Regions from separate parts of the Isoptericola sp. GX10416 genome, predicted to be linked through region 2. Evidence: predicted binding sites of a transcription regulator. Region 2 holds the regulator's gene; the other holds the start of a gene.
The links. Region 2 encodes Rex, which represses fermentation and respiration genes when NADH is low (regulators of the CRP and FNR family bind a similar motif). Its sites were predicted from a motif close to CTTGTGAANNNNTTCACAAG; they were not measured.
Positions count from the first base shown of each region.

Region 1: the regulator Rex is predicted to act here: its motif matches at 1,908-1,927, upstream of mqo (malate dehydrogenase (quinone)).

Region 1 covers NZ_JBWPVO010000001.1:610,432-617,312, reverse strand. Annotated here, with positions in the region: gene ACWAT2_RS03070 (ketopantoate reductase family protein) at 1-302, shown strand, start outside; gene mqo (malate dehydrogenase (quinone)) at 319-1,890, opposite strand; gene ACWAT2_RS03060 (pyridoxine/pyridoxamine 5'-phosphate oxidase) at 1,992-2,687, opposite strand; gene ACWAT2_RS03055 (GNAT family N-acetyltransferase) at 2,707-3,936, opposite strand; gene ACWAT2_RS03050 (MFS transporter) at 4,008-5,369, shown strand; gene ACWAT2_RS03045 (VOC family protein) at 5,415-5,651, shown strand; gene ACWAT2_RS03040 (GNAT family N-acetyltransferase) at 5,648-6,223, shown strand; gene ACWAT2_RS03035 (DUF2599 domain-containing protein) at 6,266-6,881, opposite strand, start outside.
Region 2 covers NZ_JBWPVO010000003.1:344,200-351,080, forward strand. Annotated here, with positions in the region: gene resB (cytochrome c biogenesis protein ResB) at 1-1,309, opposite strand, end outside; gene ACWAT2_RS07395 (cytochrome c biogenesis CcdA family protein) at 1,309-2,124, opposite strand; gene ACWAT2_RS07400 (TlpA family protein disulfide reductase) at 2,126-2,776, opposite strand; gene ACWAT2_RS07405 (histidine phosphatase family protein) at 2,776-3,420, opposite strand; gene ACWAT2_RS07410 (YceI family protein) at 3,623-4,174, shown strand; gene ACWAT2_RS07415 (redox-sensing transcriptional repressor Rex) at 4,319-4,999, opposite strand; gene ACWAT2_RS07420 (glutaredoxin family protein) at 4,996-5,271, opposite strand; gene ACWAT2_RS07425 (HAD family hydrolase) at 5,322-6,137, shown strand; gene ACWAT2_RS07430 (30S ribosomal protein bS22) at 6,249-6,347, opposite strand; gene ACWAT2_RS07435 (acetoin utilization protein AcuC) at 6,518-6,881, opposite strand, start outside.

The sequences.
Region 1 (6,881 bases), on a different contig from region 2:
TGCACCGGACCGGGATCGGTGAGGCGATGGACGCCGATCCGGCTCTCACCGACGGGGTCCTCGGAGAGGTGGCCGCGGTGGCCTCGGCCGAGGGGGTCGCGACGACGCCAGGGGACCTGCGCGGCATCCTGCGCGGGTTCCCGCCGACGATGCGGTCGTCGCTGCAGGCGGACCTGGCGGTCGGCCACGCGGGCGAGCTCGACGCGATCGGCGGCGCCGTGGCGCGGCGTGGTGCGGCACGGTCGGTGCCGACCCCGACGATCGAGCGTGTCGTGGCGCAGCTCGGCGCCGGGGTCGGCTGACCGTGGTCCGGCCGGCTCAGATGCGGGAGTCGGCGCGGGACTCGTAGACGCTGGCGGGCAGGACGCCGCCGTTGCGGGCGGCGAGCTCGCCGGCGGAGAGCTCGGAAGCCGCGTCGGTCGTGGTGTCGATCTCGCGGGCGTCCGCGGGGACACCGTCGAGGCTCGGCATCATCGCGGCGAGCCGCGGGCGCCAGGAGGCGAACTCGGTGGGGAAGCAGCGGCCGAGGAGGTCGACCATCGCCGAGACCGCGGTCGAGGCGCCCGGCGAGGCGCCGAGCAGGCCGGCGATCGAGCCGTCCGCGGCGGACACGATCTCCGTGCCGAACTGGAGGACCCCGTTGCCGTCGGCGTCCCGCTTGATCACCTGCACGCGCTGACCGGCGGTGATCGTCTCCCAGTCCTTGGGGTGCGCGGTGGGCATGAACTGCTGCAGCGCGTGGAACTTGGTCTCGGGGGCGGCGACGAGCTGGCCCACGAGGTACTGCGTGAGGTCCAGGTTCTTCAGGCCCGCGCCGATCATCGACGTGAGGTTGTGGGCACGCATCGAGGTGAGCAGGCCCAGGTACTTGCCCTTCTTGAGGTACTTGGGGCTGAACCCGGCGTACGGGCCGAACATGAGATAGCTCTTGCCGTCGACCACGCGCGTGTCCAGGTGGGGGACGGACATCGGCGGGGCGCCGACGTCGGCCTTGCCGTAGACCTTGGCCTGGTGCTGCGCCACGAGCTCCGGGTTGTCGGTACGCAGGAACTCGCCGGAGATGGGGAAGCCGCCGAAGCCCTTGATCTCGGGGATGCGGGCGGACTGGAGCAGCGGCAGGGCGCCACCGCCGGCGCCGACGAACACGAAGCGCGCCGTGACGGTGGACATCCGCTCCGGTGCGTTCCACGTGCGGTCCTTGACGCGCAGGCGCCAGCCGCCGTCACGGGTGCGCCGCAGCGAGCGGACCTCGTGCTGGAGCTGGAGCTCGGCGCCGTGGGCGACGAGGCCGTCGATGAGCTGGCGCGTGAGGTTGCCGAAGTCGACGTCGGTGCCGGCGGCGGACCGCGTCGCCGCGATCGGCTCGTCCGTGTCGCGCTCGGTGGTGAGCAGCGGTGCCCAGCGCTCGATGTCGGCCCGGTTCGTGGAGAGCTCGAGATCGCGGAAGAGCGGGTGCGCGCTGAGCGCCTGGTGGCGGCGGCGCAGGTAGTCGACGTTCTTCGAGCCGCGCACGAACGTCATGTGCGGCGTGCGGCTGATGAACGAGGAGTCCTCGAGGCGCCCGGTGGCGAGCAGGTGGTTCCACAGCTCTCGCGAGGTGTGGAACTGCTCGTTGATCGCCACCGCCTTGGAGATGTCGACGGTGCCGTCCGGCTTCTCCGGGGTGTAGTTCAGCTCGCAGAGCGCGGCGTGCCCGGTGCCCGCGTTGTTCCACGGGTTGGACGACTCGAGCGCGACCTCGTCGAGGCGCTCGATGATGCGGATCGGCCATGTCGGCTCGAGCTGCTGGATCAGCGTGCCGAGGGTGGCGCTCATGATGCCGCCGCCGATGAGGACGACGTCGACAGCGTCGGAGGAGCCGTTGCTGGAGGTCGTTTCGCGCGAAGTCACCTCGCCATGCTACGACGCTGGTGAAAAGTGTCACAAAGAATGAGAGGAAGGTCACAAGCCCTCTGACCTGCAGTGATGTGGATCACATCAGGTGTCGGGGGTCAGGGCCACAGCAGCTCCTTGGTCCAGGGGGTGTCGGTGGTCCCCGGTGCGCCGGTGGCGCCGGCCGGGGCGTCGGTGCGGTATCGCACGCGGGTCTGCCCGGTGCCCGTGCCGGACTGCCAGAACTCGACCTCGCGCGGAGCGAGCCGCCAGGCCGTCCAGGCGGGCGCGACGAGCTCGGGGTCGGCGCGGACGGTGTCCAGGGCGTCGGCCCACGCCGCACGGTGCTGCGCCAGATCGTCCAGCACCTCGCTCTGGTGGTCGACCAGCCCGGCGGCGCGCGAGGCGTCCGGGCGGGCGCGGAAGTCTGCGCCGCCGGCGTCGGGGTGCGACGTGGCGGTGCCGATGACACGCACCTGGCGACCCGTCTCGCGCCACAGGAACGTCAGGGCGGCCCGGGGGTCGGCCGTCAGGTCACGGCCCTTCGGGCTCGTCGAGTGGCCGGCGAACCACCAGCCGCCGGCGGTGAGGTCCTTGAGGATCACCGTGCGGGCGCGCACCTCCCCGCGCCCGTCCGAGGTGGACAGGGTCATCGCGTGCGGACCGGTCGCCCCGGCGGCGACCGTCTCGTCGAACCAGCTCTCGAAGAGCTCGTAGGGCGTCGCGGGGAGGTTCGCGAGATCGTCGACCTCCCAGCCGGGCAGGCCGTCGGGCAGGACGGGCAGCGCGCGCAGGCGCTCGCGGAAGGTGGTCACGGGGTGTGTCCTCGTCCCTCTAGAAGTAGTCGCGCACGTGCACGTCCCGGCCGTGCCACAGGGCGTCCCACAGCCGGTCGTGCGTCGCCGGCCCCCACACGAGGCCGGCGAGCCGGAGGTTCGCGGTCGAGGCCGCACCGGCGTAGCTCAGGGCGAGACCGGCGGAGGTGAACGTCAGCCGCTCTGGTCCCGCCCCCGGGGCGGGCGGGGCGTCAGGGCGGACGTGTGCGACGCCGTCGTCCACGACGAGCGTCCACGCGCCCTCGATGTCGGGGGTCCGCGGATCGACGACGGCGAACGGCACCTGAGCGCTCACCGGCGGTAGGTGAGCGGCGCCGAGCGCCCCGGCGACGTCCAGCAGACGCAGCATGTACGGGCGGCTCGTGGTGGTGGCGGTGTGGTCGGGCAGCACCAGGCGGCTCGGGTCAGAGCCGGTCCACCCGCCCGACGTCGAGAGCCGCACCGAGCCGGCGACGGCGGTGAACGACCCCAGCACGCGCCACAGCGCCCGCGCGGCGTCCGGGGTGAGCGCGACCAGGTCGTCGACCTCGAGGGCGCCCGTCCTGTCGTACCCGGCGCCGCGGGTCCAGCTGGCGAACCCGAGCACCTCGTCGCCCGGGCCGACGGCGAGGCTGACTCCCGTGTAGGCCGCGTCCGGCCCGAACATCTCCTCGGGCTCGACGGTGAACGGCTTCTCCTCGCGGGTGAGCGGGCCGTTCTGCCGGGCGGCCCAGGAGCCGTACACGGCGCGGATCGCCTCGACGTCGGCCGGGGTGGCGCGCCGGGCGCGCACCTCGCCGGACGGCGGCCGCACCGCGGCGAGCGCGGACATCGGCAGCTGCACCTCGTCGTAGGAGCCGATCACCTCGTACCCGAGCCCGCGGTAGATGCCGGCGGCGCTCGGGTAGAGGGTCGAGACGACCTCTCCCTGCTCGCGCGCCTCGGTGAGGGCGGCGGCGAAGAGCGGACCGAGCACACCCTCGCCGCGGTGCTCGGCGGCGACGGTGACCCCCGCGAACCCGGCGGTCGGCACGGCGGCACCGTGGAACCAGGACGTGAAGCGGCGCACCCCCAGGGCGGCGACGAGCTCCGCGCCGTCGTGAGCGGACCACGGGCGCACGTTCGCCGACGGCCAGCGACGGGCCTCAGGTTCTGGCTGCCGCGCCGCGGGAGAGCCGAACGCCTCCTCGCCGAGGCGGCGGGCGGCAGGCGCGTCGGCAACGACGGAACGGCGGATCTCGAGGGCCATGGACCCACGCTACCCACCCGGCGCCCCCGATCTCCGGGTGCGGCTGGTCAGGACCGCCGGGCGGTCGTAGCGTGAAGCGCGTGACCACCACGCCGACGCAGCGACGCGTACTTCTCGTGGCGATCCTGGCGTCCTTCGTCTCGTTCCTCGACGGGACCGTCGTCAACGTCGCGCTGCCCGCGATCGCCGACGAGCTCGGGGGGCCCGGGGAGGCGGGACTGACGCTCCAGCAATGGGTGGTCGACGGCTACCTCGTGACCCTCGGCGCCCTCATCCTCGCGGCCGGCTCGCTCTCGGACGTGCACGGACGCCGTCAGGTGCTCCTCGTCGGCCTCCTGGGCTTCGCCGTCGCCTCCGTGCTGTGCGCGGTGGCACCCACCGGTGCGGTGCTCGTGGGTGCCCGGCTGCTGCAGGGGGTCGCCGGAGCGATGCTCGTACCGAGCTCCCTGGCGCTCATCATCTCGACGTTCGAGGGCCAGGCGCAGGGCAGGGCCATCGGGGCCTGGACCGCCTGGACCGGCACCGCCATGATCGTCGGACCGTTCGTCGGGGGCGGGCTCGTCGACCTCGTCTCCTGGCGCGGGGTGTTCTGGATCAACGTGCCCGTCGTCGCGGTGACCCTGTACCTGCTCCGGGCGGTACCGCCGTCGGAGGCCACGAGCGGCCGCCGCGTCGACGTCCCCGGCGCTGCCCTCGCCGCCGTCGGGCTCGGGGCCACGGTGTACGGGCTCATCGAGGAGACATGGCCGCTCGCCGGTGTCGGCCTCGTGCTGCTGGTGGCGTTCGTCCTCTACGAGCGCCGCGCGCCCGACCCGATGCTGCCGATGCGGTTGTTCGCCGTGCGCAACTTCGCGTGGGGCAACATCGCGACCGCAGCCGTCTACGGGGCGCTCGCCTTCGGCGGGTTCGTGCTCACGCTGTTCCTGCAGCAGGTCGCGGGCTACTCCGCGACGGCCGCCGGCGTGGCGCAGCTGCCCATCACCTTCGCGATGCTGGCGCTGTCCACCCGCTTCGGGGCGCTCGCGGGCCGCTTCGGGGCGCGGTGGTTCATGACGATCGGTCCGATCGTCGCCGGGGGCGGGTTCCTGCTGATGCTCACCATGGACGCCGACGCGAGCTATCTGACCCAGGTGCTCCCCGGGATCCTCGTCTTCGGGCTCGGCCTCGCCATCACGGTCGCGCCGCTGACGGCTGCGATCCTCGGTGCCGTGCCGCCCACCGACGCCGGGATCGCCTCGGCGGTGAACAACGCCGTCTCCCGGGTCGCGGGCCTGGTGGTCATCGCGTTCGCCGGCGTCATCCTCGGCGGGGTGCTCGACGTCGACTCGTTCCACCGGGCACTGGTCGTGACGGCCGCGCTGCTCGTGGCGGGCGGTCTGGTGAGCATGGTGGGGATCAGGGACCGCCCGCGGGAGACCACGCCCGCGGGCTGACGAAAAATCCGTGCACCCGGCCGCTCGCCGTGGGACGGTCGAGGGATGCTCTCGCTCGTCTCGAACCTGGTCATCGACTGCGCCGACGCCTACGGGCTGTCGCGATGGTGGAAGAGGACGCTCGGCTACGTCGACGACGTCGAGGCCCTCCTGAGCCGTGGTGCGACCCTGGTCGCGGACCACCGCGGCATCGGGCCCGGGAGCGGCTGGCAGGTGCTCGCGGACCCCGAGGGCAACGAGTCCTGCGTCCTGCGGTCCGCGGCAGAACGTCAGGCCCGATGACTGCGGCGACCCCCGCGGCCGGAGGGACCGGGTTGATCCGGCCGGAGCGGCCGGCAGACTTCGCCGCCGTCCGTGCGCTGCTCACCGCCGCCTTCGACGACGGTGGTGAGGTGGCCGACGGCGTGGAACGGATCCGCGCGTCGTGGATCTACCGCCCGGAGCTCTCGCTCGTGGCGATCGACGCGGAGACCGCTGAGCGGACCAGCGGGAGCGTCGCGGGCTTCGTGATGGTCACCGGGTGCACCGTGACCGGGCCGGCAGGGTCACGGACGGTGGCGATGCTGACTCCGCTGGCCGTCGCTCCCGACCGGCAGCGGCGCGGGCGGGGCGCCACCCTGGTCCGGTCGGTGCTCGAGCTGGCGGACCGCGCGGGCGAGCCGTTCGTCGTCCTCGAGGGGAGTCCGCACTACTACGGACGCTTCGGCTTCGAGGACGCGCGTCCCCACGGCATCCGTCTCACGCTGCCCGACTGGGCACCGCCCGAGGCCGGTCAGGTGCGGCTGCTCTCGTCCTACGACGCCGGCGACAGGTCGCTGCGCGGTGCGATCGGCTACCCAGCGGTCTACGGCTGAGGTGCGGCGGCCCGGCACAGCGGCAGCCTGCGGCCCGGGTGCCTAGTCCGTGGGGTTGCAGCGGTCGGCCAGCACGGCCACGAGCCCGACGTCGGGCCGCCACGGTTCGAGGTTCCAGGTGTCCTTGTCGGGCGCGCCGATCGAGTGGCAGACGAGCTGGTCGTGCATGCCGGGCTGGTCCACCTCGGGATCTGCCGCGACGAGCTCGGCCCACACGAGGTCCGTCCCGGCCTCGCCGGCGGACCGTGCCCAGCGGGTGGGGGCGACGGCGAGCGACCGGCCGCCCTCGCGCTGGCCCCAGGCGGTGCTCTCGACGGCCTCGGTGCCCAGCATCGTCTCGGCGGTGGTCGCCTCCGACGCCTCGACGTGCACGGTCGTGGTGTCGACCGCGGTGAGTTGCGCGCCGCCGGTGACGCGCGAGAGGCCCGCGACCGGGGCGCCGTCGTCGTCCAGGATCGTCACGGTGGAGTCGGCGTTCACCCGCAGGCGGCCGGGGGAGTCCAGCGTGATCGTGGCCGGTGCGCCCGGGGCTGCGCCGGTCCGGATCGTGGTCACGCCGTCGTCCCCGTGGACCACCTCGATGCCGGAGGGGCCGCTCTCGCCGGGCGCCGAGACGGTGAGGGCGGTGTCTGCGGAGGACGCCTCCGTCGAGGTGCTC
Region 2 (6,881 bases):
CGTCGAGCCCGAGGTCGCCGCGGTACACCTCGAGCACGAGCAGCGGGTCCTCCGGGAGCGGGAAGACGGAGCGGGCCGAGCCGTCGGGCTCGATGACGGCCGTCGGCAGGAAGTACCCGATGAGACCCACCTGCTCGAGCCCCGGCGAGACGTCCGGCACCTTCACGACGCCGCGCGAGGTGTACACCTGGTCCTCCGGCAGGAACGGCACGCGACCGGCGAACGCGACCGCACCCTCGCCGTCGTGCACCGTGATGTCCGGCGCGTAGCCGTTGCCCTGCAGGTACACCTTCGAACCGTCGATGACGAGGGGATGGTTGACCTTGATCGTCTCGGCGGAGGACGAGCCGTCCGGCTCGGTCACCGTCACGTCCGCGGTGAAGTCGCGCGACTGGGCGAACGCGACCGTGTCCGTCGCGAACTCCGAGGTGAACGAGTCGAGCGTCATCGAGAACGGCACCAGCGACTCGGGCTGGAACCACGACCCGCTCTCGAACGTGTCGTAGTCCACGACGGCGTTGGCGAACCCGCGGCCCTCGGTGATGATCGCCTGGCCGCGGTAGTGGAGCAGCTGCCCCACACCGACCGCGACGATGAGGCCCAGCAGCGCGAGGTGGAACAGCAGGTTGCCGGTCTCGCGCAGGTAGCCGCGCTCCGCCGCGACGGTGGCAGCCGCGGGACGCGCGGGGATCTTGCCGCGCGCCCCGCGCGCCTCCTCCGAGCCGGCGTCGACGCGGAACGTCGGCAGCCACCGCATCCGGCCACGCAGGTGCTCGGCGACGGCGTCCGTCACCTCCCGCGGTGTGGCCGAGGTGGTGCCGGTCGCCCGCGCCGGGAAGCGCTCGAAGCGCGCAGGCGTGCGCGGCGGCCGGTTCCGGACCGCCCGGGCGTGCGCGACGGTGCGCGGCACGATGCAGCCCACCAGGGAGACGAACAGCAGCAGGTAGATCGCCGAGAACCAGGGCGAGGAGAAGACCTCGAAGAACCCGAACCGGTCGAGCCACTCCCCCGTGGCCGGGTTCTCGCCGAGGTACTCCACCACCGCCGCCGGGTCCTGGCTGCGCTGCGGCAGGATCGACCCGGGCACGGCCGCGACGGCGAGCAGCATCAGCAGCAGGAGCGCGACCCGCATGCTGGTGAGCTGGCGCCACGTCCAGCGCAGCATGCCGCGCCAGCCGGTCCGCGGCGCCTGCCGGGTCGCGGACGACGGCCCGCCCGACGGCGTCGCACCGGCCTCGCTCTCGCCGCCGCGCGTGCCCTGGGTGAACTCGTCCGCGATGCCCTCGGGACGGTAGCTCCGTTCGCTCATCACACCACCGTCACGTATCCGCTGATCCAGCTCTGCAGGGTGCTCGTCAACGTGCCCCACAGGCCCGTGACCATCGCCAGGCCGATGAGGACCAGGAGGCCGCCGCCGCACCGCATGATGGCGAGCCGGTGGCGGCGCAGGAACCCGAGCATGCGCTCGGACGACTGCAGCCCTAGAGCCACCAGCAGGAACGGCACACCGAGCCCGATGCAGTACGCGATCCCGAGCACCACGCCGCGCCCTGCGGACGCCTCGTTCAGCGCGAGGGACTGCACCGCGGCGAGCGTCGGGCCGAGGCACGGCGTCCAGCCCAGCCCGAAGACGACACCCAGCAGGGGCGCGCCCCACAGACCGGCCCGCGGGCTCACGTGCAGCCGCCGCTCGCGCTGGAGGAACCCGATGCCGCCGAGGAACGCCACACCCATGACGATCACGACGAGGCCCAGCACCCGGACCAGCACGTCCTCGTAGCGCACCAGGTACGAGCCGACGGCGCCGGCCGCCGCCATGAGCGCCACGAACACCGCCGTGAAGCCCAGCACGAACAGCGAGACCCCGAGCACCACGCGGCCGCGGCCGGGTGCGCGCGGGGGTGCCGCCGTCGTCCCGCGACCCTGGCGCCCCGCTCCTCCGGGGTCCATCGCGCCCGAAGGCCCGGCGTTCGCCGCGGCCAGCCCGCCGACGTAGCCGACGTAGCCCGGTACTAGGGGCAGCACGCACGGCGAGGCGAAGGAGACCAGGCCGGCGAGCAGCGCGACGAGGACCGCGAGCAGCAGCGAGCCGCTCGCGGCCGTGGTGGCGAAGGCCTCACCCACGTCAGGCGCTCCCGGACCCGGTCACGGACGAGGCCTGCGCCTCGTCCCCGCCGTCCTCGGCGAGCACGTCGTCGACGACTCCCTCCAGGGTCGAGCCCGCGACCTGGCCGACGATCCGCGCAGCCACGCGCCCCTCGCCGTCGAGCACCACGGTGGACGGCACGGCCTGCAGCGGGACGACGCCGGAGAGCCCGGCGACGACCTGGCCGCTGCGGTCCTCGATCGAGGGGTAGGGCACCTCGAAGGTGCGCTGGAAGGCGAGCGCGGTGCCGGCGTCGTCCTCGGTGTTGATGCCGAGCAGGTGCACGCCGTCGGCTTCCCGGTCCTCGGCGAGCGTCACGAGGTCGGGCGCCTCGGCGCGGCACGGGGCGCATCCCGCGTACCAGGTGTTGAGCACGACGATGTCGCCGCTCCAGTCGGTGGTCGAGACCTCGTCGCCCTCGAAGGACGTGCCCTCGACGACGACGGTGTCCCCGCGCTCGTCCGGCTCCCACTGCTGCACCGAACCGTCACCCGAGACGAAGCCCTGGCCGACGACGTCGCCCGCACCGGATTCGGCCGCACCGCACGCGGCGAGCAGCCCGACGGTGGCGGCGAGGGCGCTGCTGACGGCGGCTGTGCGCGCGAGACGTCCGCGGTTGCGACGTCCCATCAGGCGCCTGGCACGGGGTCGGCACCGGCGAGCAGCGGACCGGCCGGCTCGCTGTAGTGCAGCGAGACGAACCGGTCGTCGTCGAAGGTCAGCGACGTCAGGGAGGCGAGAGCGCACTCGCGCCGGCGCGGGTCGTGCGCCAGCCGGCGGCCCTCGAACGCCCGACGCGTCACCCAGACGGGGAGCTGGTGGCTGACCAGCACGACCTCGTGGCCGGTGTGGGCGCGGCGCGCGTCGTCGACGGCGGCACGCATGCGGGTCACCTGCTCGGCGTAGCTCTCGCCCCACGACGGTCGCAGCGGGTTCCACAGCCGCTTCCAGTACCGCGGGTGCGCGAGCTGGCCGGGCTGCTTGCCGATCGTGGTGCCCTCGAAGCTGTTGCCCGCCTCGACGAGACGGTCGTCGGTGGCCAGCTCGAGGCCGAACGCGGCGGCGACGGGCGTGGCCGTCTCCTGGGCACGTTGCAGCGGGCTCGCGACGACCGCGACGACGTCCCTGCCGCCGTCGGACAGGTGCTCGGCGACGTGGCGGGCCATCTGCTGGCCGAGCTCCGACAGGCGGTACCCCGCGATGCGTCCGTACAGGACGCCGTCGGGATTGTGGACCTCGCCGTGCCGCATGAGATGGACGGTGGTGGTGGCCATGGCCACCAGTGTCCCAGATCGCAGGCGTCTCCAGATGCCCTCCGGGAGCGTCCCAGTACGGTGGTGACAGGACTCACTGTCGCAGCAGATCGCATGCGACCCCCCGGGAATAGTTGCCAGGAGGCCGCGGTTCATGCATTTCGATGGATCGCCTCAGGGGCGTCCGCACCGCACATCACCGCCACACACGAGGAGCATCCCCATGGCCACGCCGCTGCCCGCCGGACTGAACGCCGGCACCTACGTCATCGACGCCTCGCACTCCACCGCGTCCTTCACCGTCCGCCACGCCGGCATCTCCAAGGTGCGCGGCACCATCGCCATCGTCTCCGGCGAGATCGCCGTCGGCGAGGACCTCGACTCCACCTCGGTCTCCGCCGAGCTCGACGCCGCGTCGGTCAACACCGGTGACGAGAACCGCGACGGCCACCTCCGGAGCGCCGACTTCTGGCACGCCGAGGAGAAGCCCGTCTGGTCGTTCGTCTCGAAGAACATCTCCGTGGACGGCGACGCGTACGTGATCGCCGGCGACCTGACCATCAACGGCGTGACGAAGCCCGTCGAGCTCCCCACCGAGTTCGCCGGCACCGCCAAGGACCCGTTCGGCAACGACCGCGCGGGCTTCGAGTCCGAGCTCGTGATCAACCGCAAGGACTTCGACCTCACCTGGAACGCGGCGCTCGAGACGGGCGGCTTCCTGGTCGGCGACAAGGTCAAGATCGCGCTCGACGTCTCGGCGATCGCGCAGAACTGACCTACCGAGGTAGGACCGCTCTCCCCGAGGTGGTAGCGCCGGGCCGGAGCGTCGAAGCGGGGTGTCGGGTCCCGTGCACGATCGTCAGGACCCGACACCCCGCGGCACCACCACCCGCACTACCTCGCCGCAAGCGGTACCACCTCACGGCGCCGGGACGTCGGCGTCCGACGCCGCGACGCCGTTGGCATGACGGGCCGCCGCGTGGAACGCCAGGATCTGCAGCTCTCCCGCCACGTCCACGCTGCGCACGACGACGTCGTCGGGCAGGTGCAGAGCCACCGGAGCGAAGGACAGGATCTCCCGCACGCCCGCCGACACGACCCGCTCGGCGACCTCCTGCGCGGGCGGTCCCGGGGTCGCGAGCATCACCATCGAGACGCTGCGCTCGACGATGATCTCCTCCAGGCGGTCGACGTGCTCGACCTCGATCCCGGCCGCCTGCCCGCCGACCACGGCAGGGTCCGCGTCGAGCAGCGCCACCATCTGGAACCCGCGGGCCGCGTAGCCCGAGTAGTTGGCCAGCGCGTGGCCGAGGTTGCCGACGCCTACGATCGCCAGCCGGTGCTCGGAGCCGAGGCCCAGCGCGGCGGCGATGTACGACGACAGCGACTCGACGTCGTACCCGACGCCGCGGGTGCCGAACGATCCCAGGTAGGACAAGTCCTTGCGCAGCTGCGCGGACCCGACGCCGGAACGCACTGCCAGGTCGGACGACGACGTCGTCGCCACACCTTCGCGCGTCAGGTCACGCAACGCGCGCAGGTAGAACGGAAGCCGCGCCACCGTCGCCGCGGGCACCGTCACCTCACCGATCTCGATCACGTCTTCTTCTTCCCTCCCGGGGGCCGTGCGAGCCGCCGCGCCAGCCGTGCCGCGTCGACCCGCCAGAATCCCTGCTGCACGCCGTCCACCTCGACGACGGGCACGTACTCGCCGTACCGCTCCACCAGAGCGGGCTCGGCATCGATGTCGATCTCCTGCCAGGTCTCCCCCGCCTCCGCGCACACCGCTGCGACCACCGCCCGTGCGTCGTCGCACAGGTGGCAGTCCGCCCTGCTGTACACGACGACCCGGGACGTCACGTCTGGTCGCATCGTGGGCCTGCTCACGAGCACAGCGTATCGGCGCTACTACAGTGGGCAGCATGTCGTCTCATGCTGCGCCCCCGGTCGGACCGACAGCAGCAGCGTTCTTCGACGTCGACAACACCATCATCCGCGGCGCCAGCGCGTTCCACCTGGCCAGAGCGTTGTACCAACGGAAGTTCTTCGGCACGGCGGACCTGCTGCGCTTCGGCTGGATCCAGGCGAAGTACCTGGTCTTCGGCGAGTCGCGGTCCCAGATCGAGACGGTCAGGTCCCGGGCGCTGTCGCTCATCGCCGGACGCTCGGTCGCCGAGATCACCGCCGTCGGCGAGGAGGTCTACGACACGGTCCTGGAGCTGCGCATCTTTCCCGGGACCAAGCGCCTGCTGGACGAGCACCTCGCGGCCGGGAACGAGGTCTGGCTCGTCACGGCGACGCCCGTGGAGATCGGCGGCCTCATCGCACGCCGGCTCGGGGCCACGGGCTGCCTGGGCACCATCGCCGAGCACGCCGACGGCTACTACACCGGTGCGCTGGTGGGCGACCTCATGCACGGAGAGGCCAAAGGAGCGGCCGTGCGGGAGCTCGCCGAGCGCGAAGGGCTCGACCTCGAGTCGTCGTACGCGTACGGCGACTCGCTCAACGACCTGCCGATGATGCGGTCCGTGGGGCATCCGTGCCCGATCAACCCGGACGCACGGCTGCGGCGCCACGCGAAGGAGGTCGGCTGGCCGATCCGCGAGTTCCGGGGCCGCGGCCAGCGGGCTGCCGGGCGCGGGGTGCGGACGGCGTCGTGGGCCGGTGCGGCCTGGGTGCTCGGCCTCGTGCTGCGCGCGGCCCAGCGCAGCGTGCGCAAGCGGCTCCACGGGCGCTGACGCGGCGCGAGGGCGCGGGCTCCCGCCGCCGCGCCCAGGACGCAAAGAGCCCGGCACCTCTGGTGAGGTCCGGGCTCGGTGCGTGCGGCCCGCCGTCGGGCGGGCCGTGCGTCACTTCTTGTTGCGACGCTGGTGACGCGTCTTGCGAAGCAGCTTGCGGTGCTTCTTCTTCGCCATACGCTTGCGGCGCTTCTTGATGACGGAGCCCATGAGGTCCTCACAATGCTGATCGGTGGTGGAGGCCGGTTGGTCCCGACGATCCTGTTCCCCGGAAGAGTCCTGAGACCAAGCAGTGCCGACCAACGCGAAAAAGTCCGTCTCCCAGAGTACCCGACACGGACGGCTGCCCCGAATCGCGGCCCTGCGCCCGCGCCTCCGGCTCAGTCGAGGAACGGGTCCAGGCCGAGGCCGGGGAACACGTGCCGACGGGTCGCGAGAACGGCGCGGTCCACGGCGTCGGACGGGTCGTACCCCTCGCTCCACGGCCGCCACTCCACCGCGCCCCGGCCGAGCATCGTCGCGGGCGAGAGTCCCGACATCTCCTCGACCGCCGTCTGCCACGCCGCGGGCAGGGGCGCGGCAGGGGCGATCGGCACGTGCGCGGCCTCGGCCACCAGCGCGGTCCACACGAGCGGCACCACGTCGACGACGGCGTACCCGCCGCCGCCGAGCGCGACCCACCGGCCCTCGCAGAGCTCGTGCGCAAGCCCGTGCACCCACGAGGCTGCCATGAGCTGTGCGTCG